DNA from 2 places in the Berryella intestinalis genome. Region 2 is predicted to be linked to the other one. Evidence: predicted binding sites of a transcription regulator. Region 2 holds the regulator's gene; the other holds the start of a gene.
The links. The regulator LexA, encoded in region 2, represses DNA repair genes until DNA is damaged. The targets are predictions, from matches to a motif close to CNAACANNTGTTNG.
Positions count from the first base shown of each region.

Region 1: JI75_RS06980 (Y-family DNA polymerase) is a predicted target of LexA. The motif match lies at 4,958-4,971, and genes of this name have one in related genera.

Region 1 covers NZ_CP009302.1:1,585,006-1,592,790, reverse strand. The annotation lists gene JI75_RS07005 (SPFH domain-containing protein) at 1-51, opposite strand, end outside; gene JI75_RS07000 (TPM domain-containing protein) at 151-1,011, opposite strand; gene JI75_RS06995 (hypothetical protein) at 1,010-1,879, shown strand; gene JI75_RS06990 (SGNH/GDSL hydrolase family protein) at 2,344-3,303, shown strand; gene JI75_RS06985 (hypothetical protein) at 3,311-3,643, opposite strand; gene JI75_RS06980 (Y-family DNA polymerase) at 3,636-4,940, opposite strand; gene JI75_RS06975 (hypothetical protein) at 5,055-5,546, opposite strand; gene JI75_RS06970 (L-lactate dehydrogenase) at 5,578-6,531, opposite strand; gene JI75_RS06965 (helix-turn-helix transcriptional regulator) at 6,789-7,785, opposite strand, start outside.
Region 2 covers NZ_CP009302.1:900,983-908,767, reverse strand. The annotation lists gene JI75_RS04060 (indolepyruvate oxidoreductase subunit beta) at 1-240, shown strand, start outside; gene gluQRS (tRNA glutamyl-Q(34) synthetase GluQRS) at 247-1,176, shown strand; gene JI75_RS04050 (prenyltransferase) at 1,195-2,142, opposite strand; gene JI75_RS04045 (acyl-CoA thioesterase) at 2,312-2,758, shown strand; gene JI75_RS04040 (hypothetical protein) at 2,907-3,503, opposite strand; gene dut (dUTP diphosphatase) at 3,643-4,080, opposite strand; gene nrdR (transcriptional regulator NrdR) at 4,080-4,529, opposite strand; gene JI75_RS04025 (hypothetical protein) at 4,628-5,014, opposite strand; gene lexA (transcriptional repressor LexA) at 5,119-5,760, shown strand; gene hflX (GTPase HflX) at 5,812-7,083, opposite strand; gene dapF (diaminopimelate epimerase) at 7,151-7,785, opposite strand, start outside.

The sequences.
Region 1 (7,785 bases), 680 kb from region 2:
GTCGGCCAGCACACCGCCGCCCGCTCCGACTGCTGCTTTGATAAGTCCCATGGTCGCTCCTTCGTTCGTGCCGCTTCATGCGCTGCGGCTGCGCTTCGAGCCTGTGCTCGGATGATATATCGGATCGTGTGCGAAACGCGATGCCGTTGACTAGAATTTGCCTCCCGACGACCCGCCGAACCCGTCGCTGAAGATGGTGGACCCGCCCCCGGAAGAGTCGTCATCGTCGGGCAGGGGGACGACGGACATGGTGGAGGTGACGAACCAGTCGTTTTGGGAGGTGAGCTTGAAGCTTCCCCGTTCGACGTAATCGGCGGCCTCGGTTTTGAGCCGGGCGGTCTTCATCTTGCGGTACTCCATCGCGCTCAGCCCCCCGGCGGCCACACCTGCGATGACGAGGGCCATCCCGACTTGCAGCAGCAGGTCGAACAGCTTGTCCTGGGCGCTGTCACTCGATTTCGAGTCGAAGGCCGACCCCGTTTCCGCCCGGTATTCCAGCAGGTAGGTGGCGCGGTGGTAGAACGCCGAGCCGGCGTTGTCCCACTGGTTGTCCTTGAGGCTGGGAACGATCCGCTCTTCGAGGGATTTCACCCCGTAATCGGTGAAGGCCTTGATGCCGTCCCCGTAGGTGATGGTCACGTAGTCGCGCGAATCGACCGCCACGAGGAACAGCACGCCGCTTTTCCCCTCGCCGATGCCGAGGTTGCGGCTCTTGTAGTACTCGGTGGCGTACTCGCGCGCCTGCTGCGAGCCGATATTCGACACGACCAGCAGGTAGACGCCCATATGGTAGCGCTCGGCAAGGAAGTCTCCCTGCCGTTCGAGCTGCTGTTTCGCATCGGAGCTGAGGGCCCCGTACTCGTCGAGGACGAACGTCCCCTGGTCGGATTGGTTCTCGTTGTTCGCGAACGCGTCGCTTGCCGCCCAGGCCGTGCCGCACAGGGAGAACGGGGTCAGGGCGAAAAGGCAGATGCACAGGGAAAGCGCTGCCAGCTTTTTCAGCAATCTCATGGGTACCTCGCCTTCCTACAGCGGCGCGAATCGAAGCACGGCGAACGCGACGGCGGCGATCGGGACGAACGCCGCCAAGAACCGCACCGCCAGCCTCTTCCAGCTGATGGGCAGATCGCCGATCAGCTTCCCGGTCTGCCCGTTCGTTCATGGCGAACAGGAAGTCCTGTCCGTTCCACCTGGTATGCAGCATCCAGACGGGCAGAAGGGCGTAGCGGATGTCGTTCCATTCCACCGACGAGCTGCAGCCGTCCAAGCTGACGGTGTCGTAGCCCTCCACCGTGTGGGACAGCGCGTCCTGCGCGCTCTGCCCCATGCGCTCTTCGGCCCGGGCCTTGCATTCCTCGGCGTTCTGATCGTATCGGTCGGCCAGGAAGCCCGGCAGGTACCCGAGGGAAAACGGGACCATCTCGGAATAGTCGTAGGGCTCGATCGAGTCCATATGCGCGTCGGGCATGCGGGTCGATCCGTCCACGGGGACGCGCGCGAAGTCGATGGATCCTTTGCGCTCGGCGGCGTAATGGTCGGTCTTGGTGTAGAGGTTCTCGCTGTCGCTCCAGGTCATAACCTGGGTCATCGAGAAATTGGCATCTGCGTTGGCCGTGGTCGAATACAGCCAGAACGGGACGTAGACCCCTTGGATCTCGTTGAGGTGGTTTTCGTCCGAGAAGCTTTTGGGGAGCAGCTTCTTATCGCGGTAGTACTCCTTCAGCGCCGCGATGGCGTCCTCTTTCGTCTTCTTGAAGGGGATGAGGTAGTCGGGGCGCAGCGCGTCTGCCAGCTGGCCGGGCACGATGGTCTCGTTTCCGCAGTACGGGCACTGCTTGATGGCGGTGACCTGATCGACCATCAGCTGGGCCCCGCATGACGAGCAGTTGTAGGCCCGCATGCTCTCGGCGTCCTTGTCGTCCCACCGGGATCGCTTGAGGTAGGCCTGGATGGGGTCTTCGCCCGCTTCGACCCGTTCCGTCTCGACGGCATGGCCGGGATCGACCGAGGCCTCGGCCGCGCTGGGGGCCTCGGCCGCCGCGGGGCCGTCTTTGCGGCTGTAGTACGCCTCGACGTCTTCGGGGCGGAAGCGGGAGCCGCAGAAATCGCAGGCGAGGTTGTTGGTCTGAGCCTCGAAGTGCAGACGTCCCCCGCACGAGGGGCATTGGTAGTTCGTCGATTCGGATGCCATGGAGCGCCTTTCGTTGAATTGCGAACCGCATCGTCGATGATAGCGGTTTTCCCAGGCGTATAATGCGTCGCGCATAATATCGCTTTTGTTTTCCAGACGTTTCCCGTAAGAGTTTGCATCAGATCCATGCACACGGTTCGAGAGGGGTTCCCGTGACGCGGCTTTTTTCCATTCTGGGCGATTCCATCAGCACGTTCGAAGGTGCGACGCGCGAGGGCTTCGCGGTGTTCTACGAAGGCGAGCGCCGTCGGGTTTGGGGTGTTGAAGCCGTCGAGGACACCTGGTGGATGCAGGTGGTCCGTCGGTGCGGGGGCGTTGTCGCGTCGAACGCGGCCTGGTCGGGATCGTGTGTCGAGGGGCCGGGCTACCCGGCGGGCGAAAGCCCCGAGCGCTCCTCTGCGCTGGCTTCGTCCGACGGCTCGGCTCCCGACGACATCCTGGTGTTTTTCGGGACGAACGACTACGGCTGGGGCGGGTTTCCAAACCAGCTGGCGGGCCGGGGAAACGCGATACCCTTCTGCGTTCAGGAAGAGCCCTGCGAGGACGTGCCGGCCGAGGGGGACGGCGCCTCTCCTGGCGTCTCGGCGTCGTTTCCGGCCGTCGAGAACGCCGTCTGCGGCTTTCGGGATGCTTACGGGCGCATGCTGTCGAACCTTCGGCGCGACTTCCCGGAGGCCCGAATATGGTGCGTCTCGTTGCTGGCGGGGCGCGTGAGTGGGTGCGGATCCCCGACGTTTCCCCGCGCGTACCGGGGCGCGCGCTTCGATGACTACAACGCGGCCATCGAGTCGGCGTGCCGCGATCACGGCTGCACGTTCTGTGCGGCCTCTTCGCTGGGATACGACTACGAAGCGCTCGACGGCACCCATCCCACCGGGCTGGGCATGCGCCAGATCGCCTGGATGGTGGAGGAGTGCATGCGCCGTGCGGGCGACGGGGTTCTGTCCGACCTGGACGTCCCCCCGTTTCCCGGAGGGGAGGGGTTTTTGTCGGCGGACCCCTGCGTAGCTTCGGGGAGGTCGTGCGTGGGCTGCGAGTACGCCCAATCCACGACGGCCCAATGGATGCATGTGTGCCGCCGCTTGATCGAGAGCGGGCCGTATCGAAGGTAGGGACCTCCTACCAGGCGTCGTCGGGGTGGTTGACCGAGCTGAGCGACCGGATGTCGCGGAAGTCGAACGACGCCCCGTTGATCTCCATGCGCCGGGATCGCGCGTCGATGCGCACGACGCTGCCCTCGGCCTGCTCGTAATGGTCCCTCCGGTAGTAGACGACGCTCACCGGATCCCCCGGCTCGAGGGACGCCAGGATCCGATTGAGGGATTCCTCCTCCTCTTCGAGGAGCTGGCAGCGTTCCTGGCGCTCGACGGCGGCGAGGGACATCAGGTTGCCGAGGCCCTTCAAGGCGGCGAAGGGCAGGTATTGTCGGGCCCTGTTCGCTTCGCTATGCACGGTGTCCTCCGATCTGGACGTTGCGCTGTCGGGCGGTTGCGCATTCCAGCGCATCGATTCCCCTGATGAGGGAGTTCTTTCCGTAGCGGTTTCTCACTTCTATGGAGGTGCGGCACAGCGCCCGCTCCCGCTCGAGCTCCCTTACGTCGGTGAACAGGTCGAGCGTCTCGCAGCTTTCCGCCTCGAGGCGCCCCAGCGCTATGCTCATCCGCTTTACGGGGCGCGCGGGATTGACCTTTTCCTCGTAGAGGGCGACGATTTGCTGCTCGAGGTAGCGTCGGGAGGACGTTTTGCGGGAGAGCTTCCTCGATGCCGATGCGGCGGTTTCGGGGGTGAACCGGCGCCTCTGGGTTCGGTAGACGCGCCCCGGCACCGTGTATCCCACCATGAGGGACACGTGTCCGGCCACCATCCGGCGCTCCACCAGCTCGAGGGCAGATTCGTACACCATCTCCTTCAGCACCACGAGCGCCTCGTCGAAGCTGTACTCCCGCATGAGGACCTGCCCGTTGGCGATCGACGTCGAACGGGGGCGGTACGACCTTATCTGGTCGATGGTGCAGTCTTCCCGTCCGTGCGCGTGGTCGATGAGCAGCTGGGCGTTGACGCCGAACTCCCGCTCGAGCAGCGATCGGTCGAGTCGGGTCACCCCTTCGAGGTCGACCACCCCGTGGCGTGCCAGCCGCTCGGCCGTCCCCGGTCCGATGTTCCATATGTCGGTGAGGGGGCGATGCCGCCAGACGGATGCCTTGAACGACGGTTCGTCCAGGTATCCGATGCGATCTTTTTCGCGCTTCGCCGTGATGTCCAGCGCCACCTTGGCCAAAAACAGGTTCGTGCCGATCCCCGCGGTTGCGTAGACGCCCGTTTCGGCGAGCACGGCGTCCATGAGCATGCGGGCGAACGACCGCGCGTCGGTGCGGTAGAGGGCCAGGTAGGGCGTGGCGTCGATGAAGCATTCGTCTATGGAGTACGCATACAGGTCGTTGGGGGACACGTAGCGCAGGTAAGTGCGGTAGATGAGGGACGAGACCTCCATGTACCGGCGCATGCGGGGGGTCGCGACGAGGTAGTCGATGCCGTCGGGTATCTCGAACAGGCGGCATCGGTTTTTCACCCCGCGCTCTTTCATGCGAGGGGTGATGGCGAGGCAGATGGTCGAGCGCCCGCGGTCGGGATCGGCCACCACCAGGTCGGTTGACAGCGGGTCCAGCCCGCGATCGACGCATTCCACGCTGGCGTAGAAGCTTTTCAAATCGATGCACAGATACGTGCGCACGCGCCCAAGGCCCCCCATGGCGCCCCCTTCTTTTTAGAACGTTTGTTCGATTACGGAGGGAATTGTCGCGCGGTTCGCGGGCGCGGTCAATCGAACAAACGATGGAGAATGGGCGGCGTTTCCCGAGCCGGCCTACCGAAGGGCGATCCAGGCCGCCGCGAAGGCGATGACGGCGCAGGCGCAGGCGAATGCGGCCACGGCCGCCCAGGGGATGCTCTCGAAAGGCGCCGCCCCTTCGCGCGCTTCGGCCGCCGCATCGCGGGAGAACGCCACGAAGCCCAGATAGTCTCCATTGTCGGCGAGATGGAGGCACTGCGTTTCGCCGTCGCCGAGGCGGGCTTCCAGCTCGCGGGCGGCCTGCGGGACGAACACGGACTGCACAGGCGCCTCGCGTTGGGACGCGATGGCCACCTTGTGGGAGCCGCTGGCGACGATGCGGCAGGTGGGAGACGTTTCGGTGACGGAATCGGCCACGATCTGCGGGAGATGTTCCTGCTGCGCGCCGTACGCGCGCAGGGCGCGCGCCCAGTCCGCATCGCTTCCCGAGGCGGCGCACAGCGCCAGGGCGACCAGGCGGTCGGCATCGTAGCGGGGGGAGAAGTTCTCGATCGCGGAAACGCGCATGCGGCTCCTTTCCGTTCGGGATCCGGCGCGCCTAGTCCAGCGAGAGCTCGGCGATGACGGCCTTCAGGGCGTCGGCCGATTCGCGCAGGCGCCGGTGCTCGTCTTCCGATATGGGGGCGGGCAGGTGGGAGTCGATGCCCTCGGCGCCGATGACGCTCACGATGCTGAGGGCCACGTCGCTGAGGCCGTACTCGCCTTCCAGCACGGTCGAGACGGTCATGACCGACTTCTCGTCGCGCACGATGGCCTCGCACAGGCGCTTCACCGAGGCGGCTATGCCGTAGTAGGTGGCGCCTTTCTTCGAGATGATCCGCCCGGCGCTGGTGCGCACCTCGTGCTCGACGCGCTCCATGAGCTTTTCGGCCTCGTCGATGCCGGCGTTTCTCAGGCATTCGGAAAGCGGGATGCCCGAGACGTTGGCCATGCTCCAGACGGGAAACTCGCTGTCGCCGTGCTCGCCGATGATGCGGGCGTGCACGTTGCGCGCGTCGAGGTGCAGGTGGGCGGCCAGGATGCTTTTGAACCGCGCGCTGTCGAGCATGGTGCCGGTGCCCATCACGCGGCTGCGCGGAAGCCCGGTGATCTTGGCGGCGACGTAGGTGAGCACGTCGACCGGGTTCGACACCATGATGAGGATGCCGTCGAAGGGGCGCCGCGAGAATTCCACCAGGATCGACTTCAGGATCGCGACGTTTCTCTGGACCAGGTCGAGGCGCGATTCCCCGGGTTTTTGGGCGGTTCCCGCCGTGATGATGGCGATGTCGGCGTCGATAAGGTCGTCGTAGCCGCCCGCGTAGATCTCCACCGGCCCGTAGAACGGGGTGCCGTGCCCGATGTCGAGCGCTTCTCCCTCGGCGCGCTCCCGGTTGACGTCGACCAACGCGATTTCCGAGAACAGGCCGCTTTCCATCAGGCTGAACGCCGATGTCGCGCCTACGAGGCCGCAGCCTATGATCACGGCTTTCCGGGTGTTCGACTGGGTCATGGAGCCTCCTATCGACGTCTGCGCGGCCCTCGCCCCGACGGGGCGCGCAGACGGCTTTCGCCCGCGCGGTGCGCTGAGCAGCATTCTAGGCTCTGTTTCGGTCGATTGTGTTTCGGGTTGCCGTTTTTCGCGAGAAAACGCCTCTGCGGGCTTTCCGTCGGAACCCGAACCGACGCGCGGGCCGCTGCGGCCGGCGCGTGCGCCGCCCGCAGCGCAAGGGGCCGTCCGCGCGTCGGCACCCGCAGCGCCCGTGCGCCCTAGAAGTCGTTGCGCTGCATGTTGAGGTAGTTCAGAAGCTCGCTTCGCTTGTGGATCTGCATCTTCTCGTAGATGTGGCGGATGTGGGTGTTCACGGTGTAGGGCGAGATGACCAGCTTGTCGGCCATGTTGTTGGTGGTGTACCCGCGCGCTATCAGCACGAGGATCTCGCTTTCCCGGCATGACAGCCCGAATTCCTCGGACACTTCGGCGCATATCTCGTCGATCTCGGCGCGCGAAGGGGGCGCGGCCGTGAGGGCGATCATGTTGAACTCCTGGCGCACGAGGGGGATCAGCAAGACGGCCAGGACGCAGATGAGCAAAAGGCAGGTTTCGGGCGTGATGGCCTCGGCCAGCCAGGGCGCGCGCTCGTATTCGACCGCCCAGGTGTTGCCGGCGGCGATGCCCGCGCGCACGAAGCCGCCCGAGAAGGCGAACGCCACCGCCGGGGTCACGTAGCCCTTCGACGTCAGGATACCGAAGTACATGATCAGCAGTATCTCCAGCAGCGACGAGACGCCGGTCGCCAGTATGAAGGCGGGAAAGAAGGTCTCCCGATCGGCTAAAAACAGCCCGAATGCGGTGATGATCAGCACGATCAGCCAGGGGTACATCTTGAATATGTTGGCCTTGTCCTTCGTGGCCAGGCTGATGCCGGCAAGTCCCAGCATGAGGACGGCCCCTCCCAGAACCCCCAGCGTGAAGCTGTGGTCTTTGGGCGGCAGCGCTTCCCAGGGGATGATGGCCACGAGGAAGTAGCAGGCTATGCTTGCGAGGAACGTGATGATGCTCACGGCCACCATGTTCTTCATGCCGCCCTGGGTGGCGCTGCGGGGCAGAAGGACGGGGAAGGCCCGCGCCCCGTCCCGTCGCGCCGCGACCAGCGCGATCCCGGAGACGATGGGGAGGGCGGCCGTGAAGAGGGTCGTGACGTAGGTCGGCAGGATCCACGCGACGCCCACGGTGATGAACAGGGTCAGGCCGAACGTCGTGCCG
Region 2 (7,785 bases):
GCCCGAACGAAACTCGAGCGGCTCGGCGCGGTGATCGTTCCCGCCACGAAGATCGCCCGAGAGGCCGGCAATCCGAAGACCGTCAACGTCGTCCTTCTAGGGGCGCTCGAAGCGCGGCTCGGGTTCGGGCGCGACGCTTGGATACAGGCGATCGAGGGGAAGGTTCCCCCCAAGACCGTTGAGGCCAACACGCGGGCATTCGACCTCGCGCTGGAATTCGCCCAGGGCGATCTGGGTTAGCAGACCGTGACCGTCGTCGGCCGCTTCGCGCCCAGCCCGACGGGGCGCATGCATGCGGGAAACATCTACGCCGCCCTCCTTTCGTGGCTGATCGTCAGATCGCAGGGGGGCAGCATCGTTTTGCGCATCGAGGATCTCGACCGAGAGCGGTCGAAGCCCTCCTACGCCGACCAGATCATGCGGGACTTCGAGTCGCTGGGACTCACCTGGGATCGGGGGCCTTTCTACCAAAGCGGGCGCGACGACGCATACCGCCTCGCGTTCGATGCCCTCTCGCAGAAAACGCGCGTCTACCCCTGTTTCTGCACGCGCGCCGATCTGCGCGCTGCGTCGGCCCCCCATGCCGGCGAGCGCTACGTGTATGCGGGAACCTGCAGGGATATCCCCTCGAGCGAGGTCGAGCGCAGATCGAAACTGCGGGTCCCGTCCTGGCGGGTGTTCGCCCCGGATGCTGTTTATCGGGTGAACGACCTGGTCCAAGGATCATTCGAGCAGAACCTCGCAACGGATTGCGGGGACTTCGTCGTGCGGCGAGCCGATGGGTCCTTCGCCTACCAGCTCGCCGTCGTTGCCGACGATTTCTACCAGGGGGTTACCTGCATCGTGCGCGGTTGCGACCTGCTCTCGTCGACCCCGCAGCAGATGTACCTGCAAAACCTGCTGGGATTCGGCAACCCCTCCTACGCCCATGTCCCCTTGCTGGTCGATGCGAGCGGGCGACGGCTCTCCAAGAGAAACCGGGACGCATCGTTTGACGAGTTGATCGCCCGATACCGGACCCCCGAGGGCATCATCGGGCACATAGCCTATATCGCGGGCGTTCTGGAAGACGACGAGCCGGCCCCTCCGGCCGCGCTGCTTGCAAGGTTCGACCTCGACCGATGGAAGCGCCGCCTTAAAGCGCGGGGAGGAATGGCGCAGCTGGAGTGGCGCTGAAAAGCCGGCTCGGAACCGCTACAGCGACAGGTCGACCGAGGCCGACAGCAGGATCGCCGCCGAATAGAACGCGCCCAGCACGATGTTCACCGTGAGGATCTGCGGCATCGACTGGAGGCGCCGCTCGGGGGTGAGCGGGTTTCGGAACAGCGCCTGGAAAAGGGGCAGAGAACCCAGCACCATGAACGGCATCACGATCAGCCCTTTGGGGAACCACACCGCCAAAACGGCCAGCATCGCAACGACGCTCGCGACCGCAAGCGCGTGGTACAGCGATCGCGCCCGCTCGCGCCCGAGTGCGATCGCCAGGGTCCTGCGCTGCGCCGGAACGTCGCGCTCGATGTCGCTGATGTTGTTGGTGAACATGATCAAGCCGACCAAGAGGGCCAACGGCGCGCTCCATACGAGCACGAGCGGCTCGACCGATCCGGTAAGCGCCTGCACGACGGCGAAGGGCACCAGAGCGCCCATGACGACGCCGCTTACCGCCTCTCCGAGCGGCAGATAGGAGAGGGGAGTCTTCCCAGCCGAGTACACGACGACGAAGAAGGCTCCGATCACCCCGATCAGCAGGGGAAACAATCCCGCCTGCACGATCACGTAGATACCGAGCGCGAATGCGGCGGCCACGAAGCCCACGGCGAGCCTCAAAGCGCAGCGGGGGTCCACGTCGTTGTAGACCAGGACCGAGTCGCTGGGATCGACGTAGTCGTCCTCGCTGTCCGTCCCCTTGATGCAGTCGTAATAATCGTTGAAGGTGTTGGCCGCCGATTGGAACAGCACGACGATCGCCAGCATGGCCAAAGACAGCGACACCGAAAGCGACTCGACCCGCGTGGCCGCCATGCACACGGCCGCCAGCGTGGGGAGGATGGCGGCGGGCCAAGTATGCGGGGCCGCCAGCTCGAGGGCCATTTTCGCCGTCAGCCGCCCCGTATTACCGCTGGTTCGATCATGAGTGTTCAACGCTTTACCTCCCTTGCTGCATACCGATCCATCATGCCACAACCGCATCCGCGAATCCTCAATCGGATAAGTTAAATTATGGAATGATGAGGGTAGATCGCCCCGGAAGGGCCCTTGTTTGTTCTCGGGCAATATAATGCTTGATGAAAAGCCATAAAAAGGAGAGATCATGGTCAAGGTAGTCGAAGTCCCGGTACGTTACGGGGAAACGGACTGCATGGGCGTCGTGTACCACGCGAACTATCCGCTGTACTTCGAGGACGCCCGCGAGAAATTCATAGCTGATCTCGGGTTTCCCTACGCAGAACTCGAAAAGCAGAACATCATGGCCCCGGTGACGGAGATGCATCTGTCGTATTCGTCGTCGCTGAGGTACGGGGACACCGCGCTCATCAGGATCTGGGTCTCGAAGCTCACCGCCGTCCGGGTCACATATTCCTACGAGATCTTCCGCAAGGGGATGGACCTTCAGTTCGAGCGGCCCTGCGTGACGGGGTTCACCACGCTGTGCATCGTCGACAGCGAAACGTTCGAGCCTTTGAACATGAGGAAGGCTTGCCCTGAGCTCTACGCCAAATACAAAGAAGCCGTCGAATGCGAGCTCGACGAAGAATAGGGTTTCGCCTTTGCACGGAATCCGTCGAAGGCGAGAGGGGAAGCGGGTCCGATCCGATGAGCGTGGGTCGGGCTCGTCTTTTCCTTCCTCCTAAGTTTACATAACATATATTATCAATCTTATAGGTAGCTTAGAGACAGGCGTGCTCTTAACCCCAGGTGGAGTTGCCGTCCGTGCCGGTTCCCGTACCGCGATCGGCCGGCAGATTAAGCGCCTGGTCCTGAGAGTTGAACACCGCGGAAAGGTCGCCGCTTTCGACTGCGTCCATGATCATGGGAAAAATCATGATCGCTGCGACGAGATTGATGACGAGCGCTATTCCCGAGATCCCTATGCCAACCGCCGCCTGACGCTTCAGAAGCTTTCCAACCAGCGGCTTTTCAGGATGTCCATCACCCACGCGCTTGAAATTGACGAACGAGACGATCCCGCACACCGTGCCGACGCTGCTGAGCAGAACGCCGCCGATGAACAGCGATATCGGTCCGGCAACGTTCGCGATCGTCAGCAAGGTGCGGCCTCGCTTTATCCGGACCCGATCCTCGTCGGTGGCGTTGAACGACAATCCGTTCATAAGCAGGCTTTCCAAGCTGGCCCGCGGATCCCGATCGAAATCTTTCGAGGGGTCGCTCCAGCCGTTCGCATCGTAGCCCTTGGGAGGCTCTGGTGCGCCCTGATCCCGCCCATCGCGCTCCTCGACGTCGGACGTACGATCCTCGTTGTCTTCGTTCTTCTTTTCAGCCATATTTTTCCTATAGTTTGAACTGGGAAAATACCGTGTAAAGCCCTCAGATCGATTCTAAGGGCCTGTATTTGATGATTCGAGTCCTAACACCAGAAATCACCTGAAACCAAGCGAGTCCATGCGGCGTCGGACCGAATAGCTAAACCCCGCTGCTTCCGAACCCGCCAAGACCGCGTTCGGAGGAAGGCAGTTCTTCGCAAGGCGCCAAAGTGACAACCGGTGTGGCCAAGATGGTGAGCTGAGCGATGCGGTCGCCGCGCTCGATCCTGAACTCGTTTTCGGCATCGATGTTCAACAGCGCGACTTTCAGCTCTCCGCGATACCCGCTGTCGACGAGCCCGGGAGCGTTCACGATGGAAATGCCGTGCTTGGCGGCCAAACCGCTTCGAGGCAGAACGAAGCCCGCATACCCCTCGGGAATGGCGACCGCCAACCCAGTCCCTATAAGCTTGCGCTCGAACGGCTTCAGAACAGCGTCCTCTGCCGATCGCAGATCCAGCCCCGCATCACCCGGATAGGCATACGCAGGGAGCTCGATCGAAGGGTCGAGCTTTTTGATTTTCAATTCGATACCCATTATCTGTTCAACTCCTCAAGCGCTTCGGCGAACTCCTCGACGCTATTGAAATGCTTGTACACACTGGCAAAACGAACGTAAGCGACGTCATCGAGCTTCACGAGGCGGCTCATGATCATCGAACCGAGATCCTTGGAGTACACGTCGGTCTTCGATTCGGAGCGCAAAGACGACTCGATATCATCGACCAGGCTTTCGATCTGCTCGGGCGAGATCGGGCGCTTAGCGCAGGCGATCAGCAGGCCCCGCATCAGCTTGTCGCGATCGTACGCCTCAGACGACCCGTCGGATTTGATAACCATGAACGATGTGTCGATGAGGCGCTCGTACGTTGTGAAACGATTCCCGCATTTAAGGCACTCGCGCCGACGGCGGACCGAGGTCCCGTCGTCCGAAGGACGGGAATCCACGACCTTCGATTCAAGATTTCCACATGCTGAACAGCGCATATCGCTCCTTTGCTTCGGTCCTCCTAGAGTACCATGCAACGAGCGCGAGATGTTCGGCGGACAACCAAGCCCATAGAGAGCGCAGGGATTCGGAGCGCTTAGGCTCCGAGAAACATCCCGAGAGAGGCGAGCAGCACCAGGCCAGCGCCCAAAACCAGGGACTGACCCTTAGTGAGCAGGCCGAACGACACTCCGCGGGCATCTTCGTAAGCGATGCTGCACACAGCATCGCTGCAGCCGAGCACCGTCGTGTCAAGAAGACCGTCGACGACCGACTTCGCTGTGCGGCCGACCGCCGGTTCCGCGGAATACGACGGTAAGGCGCTTGAACCCTGATGCCGACGATCGGGCTGCATGGTTTCAGAGCCCCGTTCCGCGCTCCGCTTGATATCGTTGAACGAGATTATCTTCCCGTACCGAACGCCCTGGTACTGCAGAGCTGAAGTTCCCACCACCGGGCAGCGCTTGGAATCTTTGACGTTCATACCATGCCTTTCGCTTGCATAGAACCTTTGTTCGTGTTTATAATAAATCGAACAAAGGTTCTTGTCAAAGATTTTTCAAACAAATGTTCGTGTTTGGAGGAAACATGCCTGAGAAGCTTACGAAGAAGCAGCGCGCGGTGCTCGAATGCATCGAAGCGTGCATCCGCGAAAAGGGCTACGGCCCCACAGTGCGCGAGATCTGCACCGCACTCGACCTGTCCTCCCCTTCCACGGTCCACGTCCATCTCGGAGCGCTCGAACAGAAGGGCTACATCGAGCGCGATCCTTTGAAATCCCGCTCGATAACGCTCACGCACCCCGACGAAGAACAGCTCGTCGAGCCGACCAACATCATCGCACCCCGGTTCGGCAATGCGGTGGAAATCCCCCTCGTGGGAAACGTGGCTGCCGGCGAACCGATCTTCGCAGAGGAAAACATAACGGACACAATGACGCTTCCCACCGAAATAGTCGGAGACGCCCCGTCGTTCATGCTCTCGGTGCGAGGGGAATCGATGATCGAAGCCGGGATCAACGACGGCGATTACGTCGTCGTCAAAGAGCAGAAGGTCGCCAACAACGGCGAGATCGTCGTAGCGCTCATCGAAGACGGCGCGACCGTGAAGCGTTTCTACCGCGAACGCGACCACATTCGCCTTCAGCCCGAAAACTCATCCATGGAGCCCATCATCACCCGGGACTGCACGATCGTGGGCAAAGTGGTCGCGGTTTTCAGAAGAATATAGCGTTTTGTTTAATATGACAGAACTCAAGCTGAACTATTAATCAAAACTGAATTAAATAGCGTAAGGACGGAAGAAACGCTCGTGTGCGGGCGGAACGAACAGGGAGAGCCGCGTTCCCTGCTCGGTGTAGCTTTCGGACACAACGCGGCAGCGCTCATGCGCCAACGAGACCAGTTCCCCGCACGAAAACGGGATCTCGACCTCGAACAGCGCCTCGTCTGCGGAGGCCGCATGCGATACCACGGCCAGCAAGTCGTCCATTCCGTCACCTGTGGCAGCTGAAATGAACACGCCTTCCGAATAGCGCTTCCTGAACGCCCCCAACGTCGCTTCGTCCAGGGCATCGGTTTTGTTGAACACGAGCAGGCGCGGGATCTTCTCGGCTCCGATCTGACCGAGCACCTCGTTCACCGCCTCGATGTGAAACGACAGCTCGTCGCTCGAAGCATCCACCACGTGCAGGATCAGATCCGCGCCGTTGATCTCGTCGAGCGTAGACTTGAACGACTCCACCAGGGTGGTCGGGAGCTTCTTGATGAACCCGACGGTATCCGTGAGGGTGATGATGCGCCCTTCCGGCAGCGCAAACCGCCTCGTAGTGGAGTCGAGGGTCGCGAACAGCTTGTCGTCGCTGTAAACGCCCGCATCCGTCAGGTGGTTGATGAGCGTGGACTTGCCCGCATTCGTGTAACCCGCGATAGCGACCTTGAAGACGCCCGTGCTGTAGCGTCCTTCCCGCTGCACGCTGCGCACGCTTTTCACATGCTCGAGCTCGCGCTTGATCGACGTGATGCGTTTGCGCACCATGCGACGGTCCACTTCCAGCTGGCTCTCCCCCTCGCCGAATCGCGAGCCCACGCCGCCGCCCATGCGGTTGGAGGCGAGGTGGGCCCACATGCCGCGCAAGCGCGGGAGAAGGTACTGGTTCTGAGCCAGCTTGACCTGTAAGCGGCCCTCTTTCGTCGTCGCATGCAGCGCAAAGATGTCGAGGATCAGCGCCGTGCGGTCGAGCACCTTGATCGCCTTGTCGAAGCCCTTCTCGAGGTTCGCCTGCTGAGACGGCGTCAGCTCGTCGTCGAATACCACCACATCGGCCTTCAGGGAGCGCGCGGCCTCGGCGATCTCGGACACCTTTCCCGAGCCGATGAGAGTGCGCGGGTTCGGTTTGACCAAGCGTTGGGTAAACGAGCCGACGACCTCCGCACCCGCCGTATCGACCAGGCGCGACAGCTCCTGAAGCGACGAAGCGACCGGCCAGTCGAGGCCGGGGCGATCCACCCCGACCACAACCGCGCGCTCGCGCGGGGCCTCGACAGCCGTCATGCCCTTGACGGTCACTTCCTCGAATCGATCCAACCGTAACCTCCACGCAATCCGGGAACCTGGAACCCTACAGCTCGATATCGCCCTCGAACACCTGGGCGGCAGGTCCCGTCATGCGAACGCGCCCGTCCTCGGCGTATTCGATATGGAGCGTTCCGCCCAAAAGCCTCACGTCGTTCACGCGGCCCGATCGACCGGTGATGAACGCCGCAACGCCCACCGCGCAGGCGCCCGTTCCGCATGCAAGGGTCTCCGCCACCCCGCGCTCATACACGCGCATAGCCAGATGATCGGCCTCGATGCTGACGAATTCGATGTTGGCTTTCTCGGGGAAGGCCGCATGGGGCTCGAAGAAGGCGCCGACTTTGTCAACGTCCAGCGTTGCGAGGGATTTGTTCCCGGGATCGGTGAAGGCGGCGTCGTACAGGGCCTCCCAGTCCTCGATGAAGGCGACCGCATGGGGGTTTCCCATGGAAACGCACGTGAACCTGAAATTCCCGAAGGGCGATTTCAACGTGACATCGCCCACGAACGAGCGTCCGTCCTCTGTGGCCCCCGTCGCCGCGAGCACCGTGGGCACCTGGCTCGGCTCGAGGATGGGTGCTCCCATATCGACCGTTGCGGCGCGCATCAAGCCCCGTTCGTCGCGCGCGAACTCGATGGGCTTGGGACCCGAGAGCGTGTCGATGACGGTTGCCGAAG